DNA from 2 places in the Streptomyces sp. NPDC003379 genome. Region 2 is predicted to be linked to the other one. Evidence: predicted binding sites of a transcription regulator. Region 2 holds the regulator's gene; the other holds the start of a gene.
What was found. Region 2 encodes HspR, which represses chaperone genes until heat shock. Its sites were predicted from a motif close to TTGAGNNNNNNNNNCTCAA; they were not measured.

Region 1: a site for HspR is predicted at 3,294-3,312, ahead of dnaK (molecular chaperone DnaK). Genes of this name have one in related genera too.

What each region holds. Positions count from the first base shown of each region.
Region 1 is NZ_JBSFRK010000062.1:21,355-28,282, forward strand. Features, by position in the region: gene narH (nitrate reductase subunit beta) at 1-34, shown strand, start outside; gene narJ (nitrate reductase molybdenum cofactor assembly chaperone) at 31-603, shown strand; gene narI (respiratory nitrate reductase subunit gamma) at 603-1,325, shown strand; gene dnaK (molecular chaperone DnaK) at 1,329-3,224, opposite strand; gene ACWDVB_RS36460 (OsmC family protein) at 3,387-3,812, opposite strand; gene ACWDVB_RS36465 (DUF952 domain-containing protein) at 4,019-4,390, shown strand; gene ACWDVB_RS36470 (type III polyketide synthase) at 4,434-5,534, opposite strand; gene ACWDVB_RS36475 (cytochrome P450) at 5,540-6,679, opposite strand.
Region 2 is NZ_JBSFRK010000079.1:4,034-10,961, reverse strand. Features, by position in the region: gene dnaK (molecular chaperone DnaK) at 1-1,182, shown strand, start outside; gene grpE (nucleotide exchange factor GrpE) at 1,182-1,895, shown strand; gene dnaJ (molecular chaperone DnaJ) at 1,929-3,125, shown strand; gene ACWDVB_RS38255 (heat shock protein transcriptional repressor HspR) at 3,127-3,588, shown strand; gene ACWDVB_RS38250 (hypothetical protein) at 3,720-4,232, shown strand; partial or broken gene ACWDVB_RS38245 (helix-turn-helix transcriptional regulator) at 4,253-4,915, opposite strand; gene ACWDVB_RS38240 (helix-turn-helix transcriptional regulator) at 5,102-6,091, opposite strand; gene ACWDVB_RS38235 (hypothetical protein) at 6,199-6,537, shown strand; gene ACWDVB_RS38230 (hypothetical protein) at 6,534-6,896, shown strand.

The DNA of each region.
Region 1 (6,928 bases), on a different contig from region 2:
GAAGGCCCACGCGGCCGAGAAGGACGCCCAGTGACTCCGCACGCCGTGCTCTACCAGGCCGCCGCGCTCTGCCTCGCCTATCCGGACGAGGAGTTCCAGGAGCGGCTGCCGCTGCTGCGGGCCGCCGCACCGCCACGGCTCGACGACTTCCTGACGTACGCCGAGACCACGCGCCCCCGCGAACTCGCGGCGCACTACGTGCGGGTCTTCGACTTCAAGAACCGCCACAGCCTGTATCTGAGCTGGTGGCGGGAGGGCGACACCCGGCGGCGCGGCATGGCCCTGGTCCGCTTCAAGGAGGTTTACCGCGCGCACGGCCTGGAGTTCAGCGGCGAGGAGTTGCCGGACTTCCTCCCCGCCGTCCTGGAGTTCTCCGCCCGCGCGGGCCCTGTGCTGCTCCTGGAGAACCGCGGCGGCCTCGAGCTGCTGCGGCTCGCGCTCGGCGACTTCGGCACACCGTACGCGGGCGTGCTGGAAGCGGTGTGCGCGAGCCTGCCGGGCCCCACGCCCAAGGACCGCGCCGAGGCGCTCGCGCTCGCCCGCTCGGGGCCGCCGCGCGAGGACGTCGGCCTCGAACCCTTCGCACTCATCGGGGAGCACTGATGAAAACGCTGCTGTGGGGCGCCCTCCCCTACATCGCCTTCGTCCTGCTCGTCGCGGGCACGATCTGGCGCTACCGCTACGACAAGTTCGGCTGGACGACCCGCTCGTCGCAGGTCTACGAGTCCAGGCTCCTCAACATCGCCTCACCGATGTTCCACTACGGCATCCTCTTCGTGCTGGTAGGGCACCTGGTGGGCCTGTTCCTCCCCGAGTCGTGGACGGACAAGGCGGGGGTGAGCGAGCACACGTACCACCTGTTCTCGCTGTACGGCGGCACGACGGCCGGGGTCCTGCTCGTCCTCGGCATCCTGCTGCTGCTCTACCGGCGTCGGACCAACACGCCGGTGTTCCGCGCGACGACCACCAACGACAAGCTGATGTACCTGGTGCTGTTCGCGTCGATCGTCCTCGGCATGGTCGCCAAGCTGCTGCACACGTCGGGCGACGGCTACGACTACCGGGAGTCCATCGCCCCTTGGGCGCGCAGCCTCTTCACGCTCCGGCCCGACATCGACGCGATGGCGGGCGTGCCGGTGCTGTACGAGATCCACGCGGTGGTCGGCATGGTGCTGTTCGCCCTGGTGCCGTTCACCCGCCTGATCCACATGTTCAGCGCGCCGCTCCAGTACCTCTTCCGCCCGTACGTGGTCTACCGCGCCCGGGACCCGGAACGGCTGGGCGCGCGGCCGGAGCGGCGCGGCTGGGAACGGACGGGGTCCTAGGGCCTAGGGCGCCTTGTCCTGACCGTCCTTGCCCTTGTCGTCCTCGTCCACGATCTCGGCGTCCACCACGCCTTCCTCGGCGGCGGAATCGGTGGAGGCACCGGTGGCGGAACCGGTGGAGCCCGTCTGCTCCTGGGCGCCCCCGCCAGAAGCCGCGTACATGGCCTGGCCCATCTTCTGGCTGACCGTCGCCAGCTTCTCGGCGCCGGCGCGCAGGGCCGCCGTGTCGTCGGGGCGATCTTTGAGGAGGCCCTTCAACTCCGTCGCTGCCGCCTCGACTTCACCCTTGGTGTCCGCGGGGATCTTGTCCCCGTTCTCCCGCAGGAACCTCTCCGTCTGGTAGACGAGCTGCTCGGCCTGGTTGCGGGTCTCCGCGGCCTCGCGCCGCCTGCGGTCCTCCTCCGCGTGCTGCTCCGCCTCGCGGACCATGCGGTTGATGTCGTCCTTGGGCAGCGCGGAGCCGCCGGTCACCGTCATGCGCTGCTCGCGGCCCGTAGCCTCGTCCTTCGCCGAGACGTGCATGATGCCGTTGGCGTCGATGTCGAAGGTGACCTCGATCTTGGGGACGCCGCGCGGGGCGGGCGGCAGCCCGGTCAGGTCGAAGACGCCGAGCTTCTTGTTGTACGCGGCGATCTCCCGCTCGCCCTGGAAGACCTGGATGCCGACCGAGGGCTGGTTGTCCTCGGCGGTGGAGAAGGTCTCCGAACGGCGGGTCGGGATCGTGGTGTTGCGCTCGATGAGCTTGGTCATGATGCCGCCCTTGGTCTCGATGCCGAGGGACAGCGGGGTCACGTCGAGGAGGAGTACGTCCTTGACGTCGCCGCGGATCACACCGGCCTGCAGGGCCGCGCCGAGCGCCACCACCTCGTCGGGGTTGACGCCCTTGTGCGGGTCCTTCCCGGTGAGTTCCCTGACCAGCTCGCTCACGGCGGGCATACGGGTGGAGCCGCCGACCAGGATCACGTGGTCGATGGCGGACAGCTTGACGCCCGCGTCCTTGACGGCCTGGTGGAAGGGCTCCTTGCACCGGTCGAGCAGGTCGGACGTCAGCTCCTGGAACTGGGCGCGCGTCAGCTTCTCGGCCAGGTGCAGAGGCCCTTCGGACGACGCCGTGATGTAGGGGAGGTTGATGTCCGTCTCGCTGGAGGAGGACAGCTCGATCTTCGCCTTCTCGGCGCCCTCCCGCAGGCGCTGGAGCGCCATCTTGTCCTTGCCGAGGTCCACGCCGTGCCCGTTCTTGAACTGCCGCACCAGGTGTTCGACGATCCGCTGGTCCCAGTCGTCGCCGCCCAGCTGGGTGTCGCCGTTGGTGGCCTTGACCTCGATGACGCCCTCGCCCATCTCCAGGAGCGAGACGTCGAAGGTGCCACCGCCCAGGTCGAAGACGAGGACGGTCTGGTCGTCGCCCTTGTCCAGGCCGTACGCGAGGGCCGCCGCCGTCGGTTCGTTGATGATGCGCAGGACGTTGAGGCCCGCGATCTCACCGGCCTCCTTGGTGGCCTGGCGCTGGGTGTCGTCGAAGTACGCGGGGACGGTGACCACCGCGTCGGTGACGTCCTCACCGAGGTAGGACTCGGCGTCGCGCTTCAGTTTCTGCAGGACGCGCGCGGAGAGTTCCTGCGCGGTGTAGCGGGTGCCGTCCACGGAGCCGCTCTCCGGGAAGCGCCAGCCGCCGTCGCCCATATGCCGTTTGACGGAGCGCGCGGTGCGCTCCACGTTCGTGACCGCCTGCCGCTTGGCGACCTCGCCCACCAGGACGTCGCCGCTCTTCGCGAAGGCGACGACCGACGGGGTGGTGCGCGCGCCCTCCGCGTTGGCCACGACGGTGGGCTCACCGCCCTCCAGCACGGCCACCACTGAGTTCGTCGTCCCGAGATCGATTCCGACCGCACGTGCCATGGTCCAGTCCCTTCCGCCGAGAGCCCAATGTCCCCGTATCCAGGTCTACTCCGTACTCCATCACAAAACTTGAGCGGGATCTTGTCAATGCCCGGATACGACAATGCCGCCACCCAGCACCCTCTCGGAGGCGGGGTGACGGCATCGTCAGCGGGCGTCGTATCAGGCCAGCTTGGCCGAGAGCGTGATGGTCGTGCCCGTCAGCGCCTGGCTCACCGGGCAGTTGGCCTTGGCGTCCTCGGCGGCCGAGACGAAGGTGGCCTCGTCGATGCCCGGCACGGTGCCCTCGACGTTGAGGTGGATGCCGGTGATGCCGGTGCCCGGCTGGAAGGTCACGTCGGCCGACGTGGTGAGGCGGCTCGGCGGGGTGCCCGCGCCGGCCAGGCCGTGCGACAGCGCCATGGAGAAGCAGCTGGAGTGCGCGGCGGCGATGAGCTCCTCCGGGCTGGTCCTGCCGTTCGCCTCCTCGGCGCGCGACGGCCAGGACACCGCCTGCTCGCCGATGCCGGAGGAGTCGAAGGTGACCATGCCCGAGCCCTCCGTGAGAGAGCCCTCCCAGACCGTGTGCGCGGAGCGCGTGGTTGCCACGATGCAGTTCCCTTCAGTGCGGTTCCGTGATCGGAAGTTCCGTTGCCACCATCCGATCACACTCGGGATGCAAACGGGCCACGGGGCGGACCGAGTTCCGGAGCCGTCAACTTCGGGTTCGGCTCTGTTGCACGATAGTGGCGCCGCATCGCCCGGACGAATGCGTCCGGGCGCCATTGATGAACGGTGACCGCTATAACTGGCCCATGATCTATCACGTAGCCGCTCTCGACGACTGGCTTTCCGACCCGGAGCTGCCTTACGCGCCCGCGTCGTTGGCGAAGGACGGGTCCGTGCACTGCTCGCCCGACGAGGAAGCGATCCTGGCAGCCGCCACCCGCTTCCACAGTCGGACAGCCGGTCCTCTCGTCGCCCTGCTCATCGACGAGAGGAAGCTCGGTGCCGAGGTGAAGTGGGTGGCCCCTGCTGCGGGCTCACCTCTCGCCCAGGGGCCCGCAGTTCTGTTTCCGCGGGTTCTGGGTCCCGTCAACCGGGACGCGGTCGTCGGGCTGATGGAGATCGTGCGCGACGACGAGGGCGGTGCCCGGGAGCTGGTTCCCCGGGGTCCGGCGGAGTGACACAGCGGGGCCGCCGTACTGGTAGCGCGACGAATCCGACGCCTTAGCGCAGTCCGGCACCGGAAAGCCCGGGCTCGGACTCGGACACCGGCCGGTGCGGTGTCGCCCATCTGCCCAGGGCCATTTCGGCCGTGATCCCGGGCCCGAACCCCGCGATGAGCCCTTGCCCTCCGTGCGGCGGGCCACCTTCGGCGAAGAGCCGGGCGAGGGCGTCGAAGATGACGGCACTGGCGATGTTGCCGCGTTCGGTGAGGGTGCTGCGGCTGTGCCTGAACATCCGCGGCGGAAGGTCCAGGAGACGGCCGAGGTCGTCGAGGATACGGGGGCCACCGGCGTGGACGAGGTAGAAGTCGAGGTTGGCGACGTCCCAGGCGTGCGGGGCGGCCATGCTGCGCATGGCCGGCGCCAGTACCCCCATGGTGCCGGGCACACGTTTGTCGAGCTGGAAGTGGAATCCGGTGTCACGGACCGCGTAGGAGATCCATCTCTCGGTGTCGGGGACCAGATGCGAGGCGTTGTGCTCAAGGCGGATTCCGTGTCCGCCCTGACCTCGTACGACGACGGCGGCCATGGCATCACCGAAGAGGCCGTTGGAGAGCAGACTGCCCACGCCGACGTCGGTCGGCTGGTAGAGGAGCGAGCAGAACTCGCACGAGACGATGAGCACGTTGCGCTCGGGATAGGCGGTGCAGAAGTCGTGTGCGCGGTTGACGGCCGCGCCGCCGGCCGCGCAACCCAGCTGCGAGATGGGCAGTTGGCGGGTGTCTGGCCGGAACCGCATGCTGTTGATCAGCCACGCCGTCATCGACGGCATCATGAACCCGGTGCACGACACGTAAATGATCATGTCGATGTCGTGGACCGTGAGTTCCGCGTGTTCCAGCGCGGTCTCGATGACCGGTGGCAGGCGTACCTTGGCCTCCTTCTCGTAGAGGAGGTTGCGTTCCTCGAACCCGGGGTGTTTCAGGGTCGCCTCCAGTGGCTGGAGGAGATGGCGGGTCCGTACTCCGGTGTTGGCGATCAGCCGCAGGGCCAGGTCGAGCTGCGGGTGCCCGGCGTGCAGGGTGCGGGCGAGATGAAGGGTCTGCTCGGCCGTGACGACGTGTTCGGGGACGGCGACATGGGGCCGGCACAGAGTCGGCATGGCGCTCACCACGCGACCGGCAGCGCGAGGGGGTAGCGCCAGATCGACTGGGTGTTCCAGCGCACCTCCTCCACCGGTACGGCCAGGCGCAGGGTGGGGAACCGGGACAGCAGGCCGCCGATCGAGGTGCGCAGCATCAGGAGGGCGAGATGGGATCCCAGGCAGTGGTGCATGCCGTAGCCGAAGGCCAGATGCGCGGGCGGGGAGGGCCGTTCGAAGTCGAGTTCGTCGGGGCGGTCGTACGCCAGTTCGTCGCGGTTGGCGGTGAGATAGGAGACATGGACCGTTTCGCCGGCACGGATCGTCACACCGTCGATGGTGACGTCTTCGAGGGCCACGCGAGGAATTCCGACCCCTTGGCGGAAGGGGACGTAGCGCAGCAGCTCATCGATCGCCTGGTCCAACAGCTCCGGCGCCTCCTGTAGCCGGCCGAGCTGCGCCGGGTGGGTGAGCAGGGTGAAAACGAAGTTGCTGATGTCGTAGGTCGTGGTGTCGTGCCCGGTGACCATCAGCAGCATGGCCAGCACCGCGAGCTCCGCGTCGGTGAGTCTCTCGTCCCCGATCCGGGCGGTCGCGAGCGCGCTGAGCAGGTCCTCGCCGGGTTCGGCGCGTCGACGGGTGGTCAGCTCGTCGAAATAGACGCGCAGCTGCTGCTTGGCGTCGGCGGCGGCGCTCCGGCTGTCGGGGGTCATGGCCATCATCGCCATGGCCCAGGCACGCAGCTGCGGCCGGTCCGGCGCGGGGATGTCGAGGAGCTCGCAGATGGTGGCCAGCGGAAGACGGTCCGCCAAGTGGGAGACGACGTCCGCCGGTGGCCCGGCCGCCTCCATGCCGGCCAGGCACTCGTCCACCATCGCCCGCACCCAGGGGGTCAGCCGGTCGAGCTGGCGGGGCCCGAAGGCGTGCGTCGCGAGCCGGCGGATGCGGTTCAGCACCGGTGGGTCCATCAGGTTGATCGCCTCGCTCTGCGCGATCGGCGCAGGCGTGATCCGTGGAAAGTCCTTGCCCACCAGCGCGGCCCGGCTGAACCGTCGGTCGGAGGTCACCAACTGGACGTCGGCATAGCGGGTCACCAGCCAACATGGGCCGCTGCCGTAGGGCATGTCGACCCGGGCGATGGGCTCCTCCCGCCGCATACGGGTCATGAAGGGGTCGGGCTCCAAAGCCACGTCGTGGCGGAAAAGATAGCCGTGAGTCACGTCAATCAAACGATCGGAAACCGACAACGTCACGGCGCTCGTCACCCGATCCAGCTTCTCCCCCGCCGGGGCCGGCCTTTTCGGTGCCGGGAAGCCCGGGTGGAAACGGGCCGCGCGGGGCGATCCGGCGCTTCGGAGGTGTTCGAGGGAAGGGCGCAGGTGCGCGTCGGCCGATACGAACACATTGTGTAGGCC
Region 2 (6,928 bases):
ATGGCGCTCCAGCGCCTGCGCGAGGCGGCCGAGAAGGCCAAGATCGAGCTGTCCTCCTCCACGGAGACCACGATCAACCTGCCGTACATCACGGCCTCCGCCGAGGGCCCGCTGCACCTGGACGAGAAGCTCACGCGCGCCCAGTTCCAGCAGCTCACGTCCGACCTCCTGGAGCGCTGCAAGACGCCGTTCCACAACGTCATCAAGGACGCGGGCATCCAGCTCTCCGAGATCGACCACGTCGTTCTCGTCGGTGGTTCGACCCGTATGCCCGCCGTCGCGGAGCTCGTCAAGGAGCTGACCGGCGGCCAGGACGCCAACAAGGGTGTGAACCCCGACGAGGTCGTCGCCATCGGCGCCGCCCTCCAGGCCGGTGTCCTCAAGGGCGAGGTCAAGGACGTACTGCTCCTCGACGTGACCCCGCTGTCCCTCGGCATCGAGACCAAGGGAGGGATCATGACGAAGCTCATCGAGCGCAACACCACGATCCCGACCAAGCGCTCCGAGATCTTCACGACGGCCGAGGACAACCAGCCGTCCGTCCAGATCCAGGTCTACCAGGGCGAGCGCGAGATCGCGGCGTACAACAAGAAGCTCGGCATGTTCGAGCTGACGGGCCTGCCGCCGGCCCCGCGCGGTGTCCCGCAGATCGAGGTCGCCTTCGACATCGACGCCAACGGCATCATGCACGTGACCGCGAAGGACCTGGGCACGGGCAAGGAGCAGAAGATGACCGTCACCGGTGGCTCCTCGCTGCCGAAGGACGAGGTCGACCGCATGCGCCAGGAGGCCGAGCAGTACGCGGACGAGGACCACCGCCGCCGCGAGGCCGCCGAGTCCCGCAACCAGGGCGAGCAGCTCGTCTACCAGACGGAGAAGTTCCTCAAGGACAACGAGGACAAGGTCCCCGGTGACGTCAAGACCGAGGTCGAGGAAGCCGTCAGCGAGCTGAAGGAGAAGCTCAAGGGCGAGGACTCGACCGAGATCCGCACCGCCACCGAGAAGGTCGCCGCCGTCTCGCAGAAGCTGGGCCAGGCCATGTACGCCGACGCCCAGGGCGCGCAGGCCGCGGGCGGCGCCGAGGGCGCGGCCCCCGGTGGCGAGCAGGCCAAGGAAGATGACGGAGTCGTCGACGCCGAGATCGTCGACGACGAGAAGGACCAGAAGGGTGGCGCCGCCTGATGACCGAGGAGACCCCGGGTTTCGGCGAGAGCGCCGACAAGCCTGACGTCCCCTCTGGCGCCACCCCTGATGACGCGGCGCCGAAGGCCGCCGAGCCCTCCATCGAGGAGGGCCCGGCGTCCCCGGCCGGGGACGCGGACAGCAAGACGTCCGCCCAGGACGTGGGCCTGACCGCCCAGCTGGACCAGGTGCGCACCGCGCTCAACGAGCGCACGGCGGACCTCCAGCGGCTGCAGGCCGAGTATCAGAACTACCGCCGCCGGGTGGAGCGGGACAAGGTGACGGTGAAGGAGATCGCCTCGGCGAACCTCCTCTCCGAGCTCCTGCCGACCCTCGACGACATCGGCCGCGCCCGTGAGCACGGCGAGCTGGTCGGTGGCTTCAAGTCGGTCGCCGAGGCGCTGGAGACCGTCGTCGCCAAGATGGGCCTCCAGCAGTTCGGCAAGGAGGGCGAGCCCTTCGACCCGACGATCCACGAGGCCCTGATGCACAGCTACGCACCGGACGTCACCGAGACGACGTGCGTCGCGATCCTGCAGCCGGGGTATCGCATCGGCGAGCGCACCATCCGCCCCGCGCGGGTGGCCGTCGCCGAGCCGCAGCCCGGCGCGCAGACGGTCAAGGGCGACGAATCCGCTGAGGGTGCCGAGGGCCCCGCGGCCCCCGCGGAGGGCTCGGACGAGAAGGAGACCGGTGGCCCGGACAAGGGCTGACGGCAGCGAGACGAGTGAGGAGGGACGTCGGGGATGAGCACCAAGGACTTCATCGAGAAGGACTACTACAAGGTCCTCGGCGTCCCCAAGGACGCCACCGAGGCCGAGATCAAGAAGGCGTACCGGAAGCTCGCCCGCGAGAACCACCCGGACGCCAACAAGGGCAACGCCAAGGCGGAGGAGCGCTTCAAGGAGATCTCCGAGGCGAACGACATCCTCGGTGACCCCAAGAAGCGCAAGGAGTACGACGAAGCGCGTGCTCTCTTCGGCAACGGCGGATTCCGGCAGGGTCCCGGAGCCGGCGGCGGCGGATCGTTCAACTTCGACCTGGGTGACCTCTTCGGAGGCGGCGCCCCGGGTGGCGGTGGGGCGGCCGGCGGCGGCTTCGGGGGTGGTCTCGGTGACGTCTTCGGGGGCCTGTTCAACCGCGGCGGCGCGGGTGCCGGTACGGGCACGCGTACGCAGCCGAGGCGCGGCCAGGACATCGAGTCCGAGGTCACGCTGAGCTTCACGGAGGCGGTGGACGGCGCGACGGTGCCGCTGCGCATGTCCTCCCAGGCCGCCTGCAAGGCCTGTTCCGGCACCGGCGACAAGAACGGCACGCCGCGCGTGTGCCCGACCTGCGTCGGCACGGGCCAGGTCTCGCGGGGCGGCGGCGGCGGTTTCTCGCTGACCGACCCGTGCGTGGACTGCAAGGGCCGGGGCCTGATCGCCCAGGACCCGTGTGAGGTCTGCGGCGGCTCGGGACGCGCGAAGTCCTCCCGCACCATGCAGGTGCGGATCCCGGCGGGGGTGAGCGACGGCCAGCGGATCAGGCTCCGCGGCAAGGGCGCACCCGGCGAGCGGGGCGGCCCGGCCGGTGATCTGTACGTGGTCGTGCACGTCGACACCCACCCCGTCTTCGGCCGCAAGGGCGACAACCTCACGGTCACGGTGCCGGTGACGTACCCCGAGGCGGCGCTGGGCGGCGAGGTCAAGGTCCCGACGCTCGGCGGCCCGGCCGTCACCCTGAAGCTGCCCCCGGGCACGCCCAACGGCCGTACAATGCGGGCCCGCGGCAAGGGCGCGGTCCGCAAGGACGGCACGCGGGGCGACCTTCTGGTGACGGTCGAGGTGTCGGTCCCGACGTCGTTGAGCGACGGGGCGAAGGAAGCCCTGGAGTCCTACCGCGAGGCGACCGCGGGGGACGACCCGCGGGCAGAACTGTTCCAGGCCGCGAAGGGAGCATGAGATGGACGGCCGTCGTCGACAGTCCGGATTCAGTAGGGCGTACCAACTCACCGACGAGACGCCGGTGTACGTCATCTCGGTGGCCGCCCAGCTGAGCGGCCTCCACCCGCAGACCCTGCGGCAGTACGACCGCCTGGGCCTGGTCTCCCCGGACCGCACGGCGGGCCGCGGCCGCCGCTACTCCGCCCGCGACATCGAACTGCTGCGCACCGTGCAGCAGTTGTCGCAGGAGGAGGGCATCAACCTCGCCGGCATCAAGCGCATCATCGAGCTGGAGAACCAGGTCGCCGCGCTCCAGTCCCGTGTCGCGGAGCTCTCCGCGGCCGTGGAGGGAGCCGCCGCCGCGATGCAGCAACGTGAAGCGGCGGTGCACGCCTCGTACCGCCGCGACCTCGTCCCGTACCAGGACGTGCAGCAGGCGAGCGCGCTGGTGGTCTGGCGCCCGAAGAGGGCGACGGACTGAGACCGCGCGCTTGTCCGTTTGTCGGCTCGGTCGCGAAGGGGCCGGGAGGGGAACCTCCCGGCCCCTTCGGGCGTTGTGGTGGCCGACCTGAAGTGCTTGTCGTGTGTCTGTTCTGGGGGAAGTGGTTTTCCATGGCCATGGTGGGGCTGTTCTGGATCGCCGAGGGCGATGTGTACGTGGGCGCGAAGCCGTCCGGACTGGCTGCCGGGGTGCGCCTGACGCCGGAGGGCGTGGCGGCCCTCGGCGACAGGCAGTCGGGGTTCTGGCCGTGGGAGGACGTGCGCTCCCTGGCCATCGAGGACGTCCCGGTGAAGTCGCTCAAGCGCCATGTGGGCGTGGCCGTCGACCTGGTGCTGACGGTCGGTCTGGGCGGCTCGGACGAGGCCCCGAAGATGACGGTCCGGGTCGGCGGCGCCGAGGGGGAGGCGGAGCTGACGGCGTACACCGCGGCGGCGGTCGGCTACTCCACCACGGAGTACGACCTTTCCCGCGCGCTCCTGGCCCGCCTCACGGAGGGCGCGGGCACGCTCATGACGACGCTGGCGGCGATGGCGGAGTGGGGGCGGCGCCATGAGGGGGGTTCTCCCCGGGCGGCCGTCAGGGAGGCGCTGCTGAGGGAGTGGCTGGCGGGCGCGGACGCCTGAGACGCCAGGCCGTGTCCGGCCTAGTCCCGGTCGAGGTCGAGGTCGAGGACGCCGGACTGGCCGATGAGGTAGCCCAGTTGGGCCCGGCTCTCGCTGCCGAGGGTGGCGGCGAGTTTGGCTATGTGGACGCGGGCCGTGCGGATGTTCATGCCGAGGCGGTCGGCGATCTCGGCGTCGGTGAGGCCTTCGACGAGGAGGCCGGCGATGGCGCGCTGGCGGGGTGTCACGCCGCCCTCGGAGACCTGCGGGGCGGCCTGGGGCCACATGGGCGTGGCCAGCCGCCACAGCCGCCAGAACGTGGTGGCGAAGTACTCGACGAGGGCCGGGTGGCGCAGCTCCAGGGCGATGCTGCGGTCCCTGCTCGCCGGGATGAACGCCACGGTCCGGTCGAAGACGAAGAGGCGGTCGGTCACCTCGTCGAGGGTGCGGGCCTCGGCGTCGCCGTCGAGCTGCTCGAAGTAGGCGAGTACGGGCAGGGAGTGGCGCGTCGTGTGCTGGTAGAGGGTCCGCATCCGGCAGCCCCGGCTGAGGATCGACTGGTCTCGGGGAAAGGCTTCGGCCAAGGTCTCGGGCGGGCGGGTGCCGCCGGGCTGGATGGCGAGGAACTCCTCGGTGACCTCGCTCATGGCGCGGTCGATGGCCGAGTTGATGCGTTCCAGGCCGTCGAGGACGGTGATCTCAGGGGCGGCCGTGGCGGTGGGTTCGCAGGGTTCCTCCACGGTGTGCGGCGCGTGCTCGCTGGTCATGTGCGCTCCCTCCCGCTCAGTTGAAGCGCGGCGATTGTATGCAGGGGGACGCGGAGGGGAGGACGGCCCCTCATTGAAGTGTCTACTTCCGTGCGGGGCTGTCCAGGGGTGGGGCGGGGATCGTCACCTCGGGCGGTCGTGGGCGAGAATTCCCGACTGGGCGATGAGGTAGCCGAGCTGGGCGCGGCTGCCACTGCCCAGTGCGGCGGCGATCTTGGCGATGTGGGCGCGGCAGGTGCGGACGTTCATGCCGAGGCGGCGGGCGATGGCCTCGTCGACGTGGCCCTCGACGAGGAGCTTGGCGATGGAGCGCTGCACGCCCGTGATGCCGCCGGTCGGCGGGTCGTAGGGGGCCTCGTCCAGGAGCGGGGAGGCGCGCCGCCAGAGCTGTTCGAAGACCTTGGCGAGATATCCGACCAGGCCGCTGTGGCGGAGCTCCAGGGCGACCTGGCGGTCGTCCTGGGCAGGTATGAAGGCGACCGTCCGGTCGAAGATCATCAGTCGTTCGATGAGCTCTTCCAGGGTGCGCACCTCGACCTTGCCCTGGCGCATGTACTCGGCGTAGGCGATGGTTCCCTGGCTGTGCCGGGCGGTGTGCTGATAGAGCGTGCGCATCGTGATGCCGCGCTCGATGATGCCCTGGCTCCGCTGCACGGCTTCGGTGAGCACCGCTTCGCTGCGTCCGCCGCCGGGCTGCACGGTGAGGATCTCCGACTGGCACTCCGCGGTGGCGGCGTCTATCGCCGCGTTGATGCGGGTGGCGCCCTCCAGGACCGTGATGGCGTGGTCGGTCGGCCGGTCCTGGGCACTGATGGCCATGAATGGCTCAAAAGCGTCGGTAAGTTCGATGGCGAGGGTCCTGCGCTCCAGGATTTCCCGTTCCAGGGGATGGAGGCGCTGCGCCAACACCGAGGTGGGCGGAGCCGGACGGAGCCAGTCGACGTCCTCCGGATCAGGGTGCAGGAGGGCGAACTCCATCAGACATGGTGCGGCCTCCGCTTCGCTGCGGCGGACCCGTCCGGAGCGCAGTGCGCTGGCGTAGAGACGCTTGCCTTCGGCGCAGAGTGCAACCACGGAGTGTGGATGTGTCCCAATTGGGCTTTTTGTTGTCATTCCTCCACCCCCCAGGGTCCTGAACGTGCAGGAACATGATGCATCTCTTCTGTGGTGTTCGGATGGCTGAATGAGCCATCGTCTTGGAAGGCCGGGGGAGAGTCGCTATGGAAGTGAGGACGAAGCCCGCTATGTGCAAGGGAAAGCTTCGCTCGGTACTTGTCGGTGCCTTCTCCGTTGGGTTGGCCATCAGCGCGTTCAGTGGTCTTGAACTGGGTGCGGAAACCGGGAACGCGACGGCGGTCGTTCAGGAGTCCAAGCCGGCGCCGCCGGACATTGTCGGGTCCTCCACGCCGATGGGAGACATCGTCTGGGCCTCCACTTCGACGGACGACATCGTCTGGGGCCGCGCCCTGTCGACGGACGACATCGTCTGGAACGCGGTGCCCGCCGACAGCGCCGACAGCAACGCCGGTCTCTCTGGGACGGGAGTTGCCGAGGCATGAGTACTCCTCCTGACGACCGCACCTTCCGCCGGGAAATGGCCACCGCCTACCGCTCCGGATGGCACTTCATCGATCTCGTCACCGCGATCCCCCATCGCGGCGACTCGCTGATGGTGACCCTCCTCGGTGAGCCGATCGTCGTCACCCGCGACGACGAGGAGGAGATCCGGGCCTACCGGTGCCTGCGGCGGCCGCGAGGCGCGCCGCAGCCCGTGCGGTGTGCCATTCGGTACGGGATGGTGTTCGTCAATCTCGACCGGCGCGACCACCAGCTCGTCGGAGAGCAGGAACAGCAGGATCCGGGCGCCATGACGAGCGCTCCGGACAGCAGCATCACAGCCACCCCCCGCAGTGCCTGACGCGATTCCCCCGTCGTTGTAAATCGCGCAGG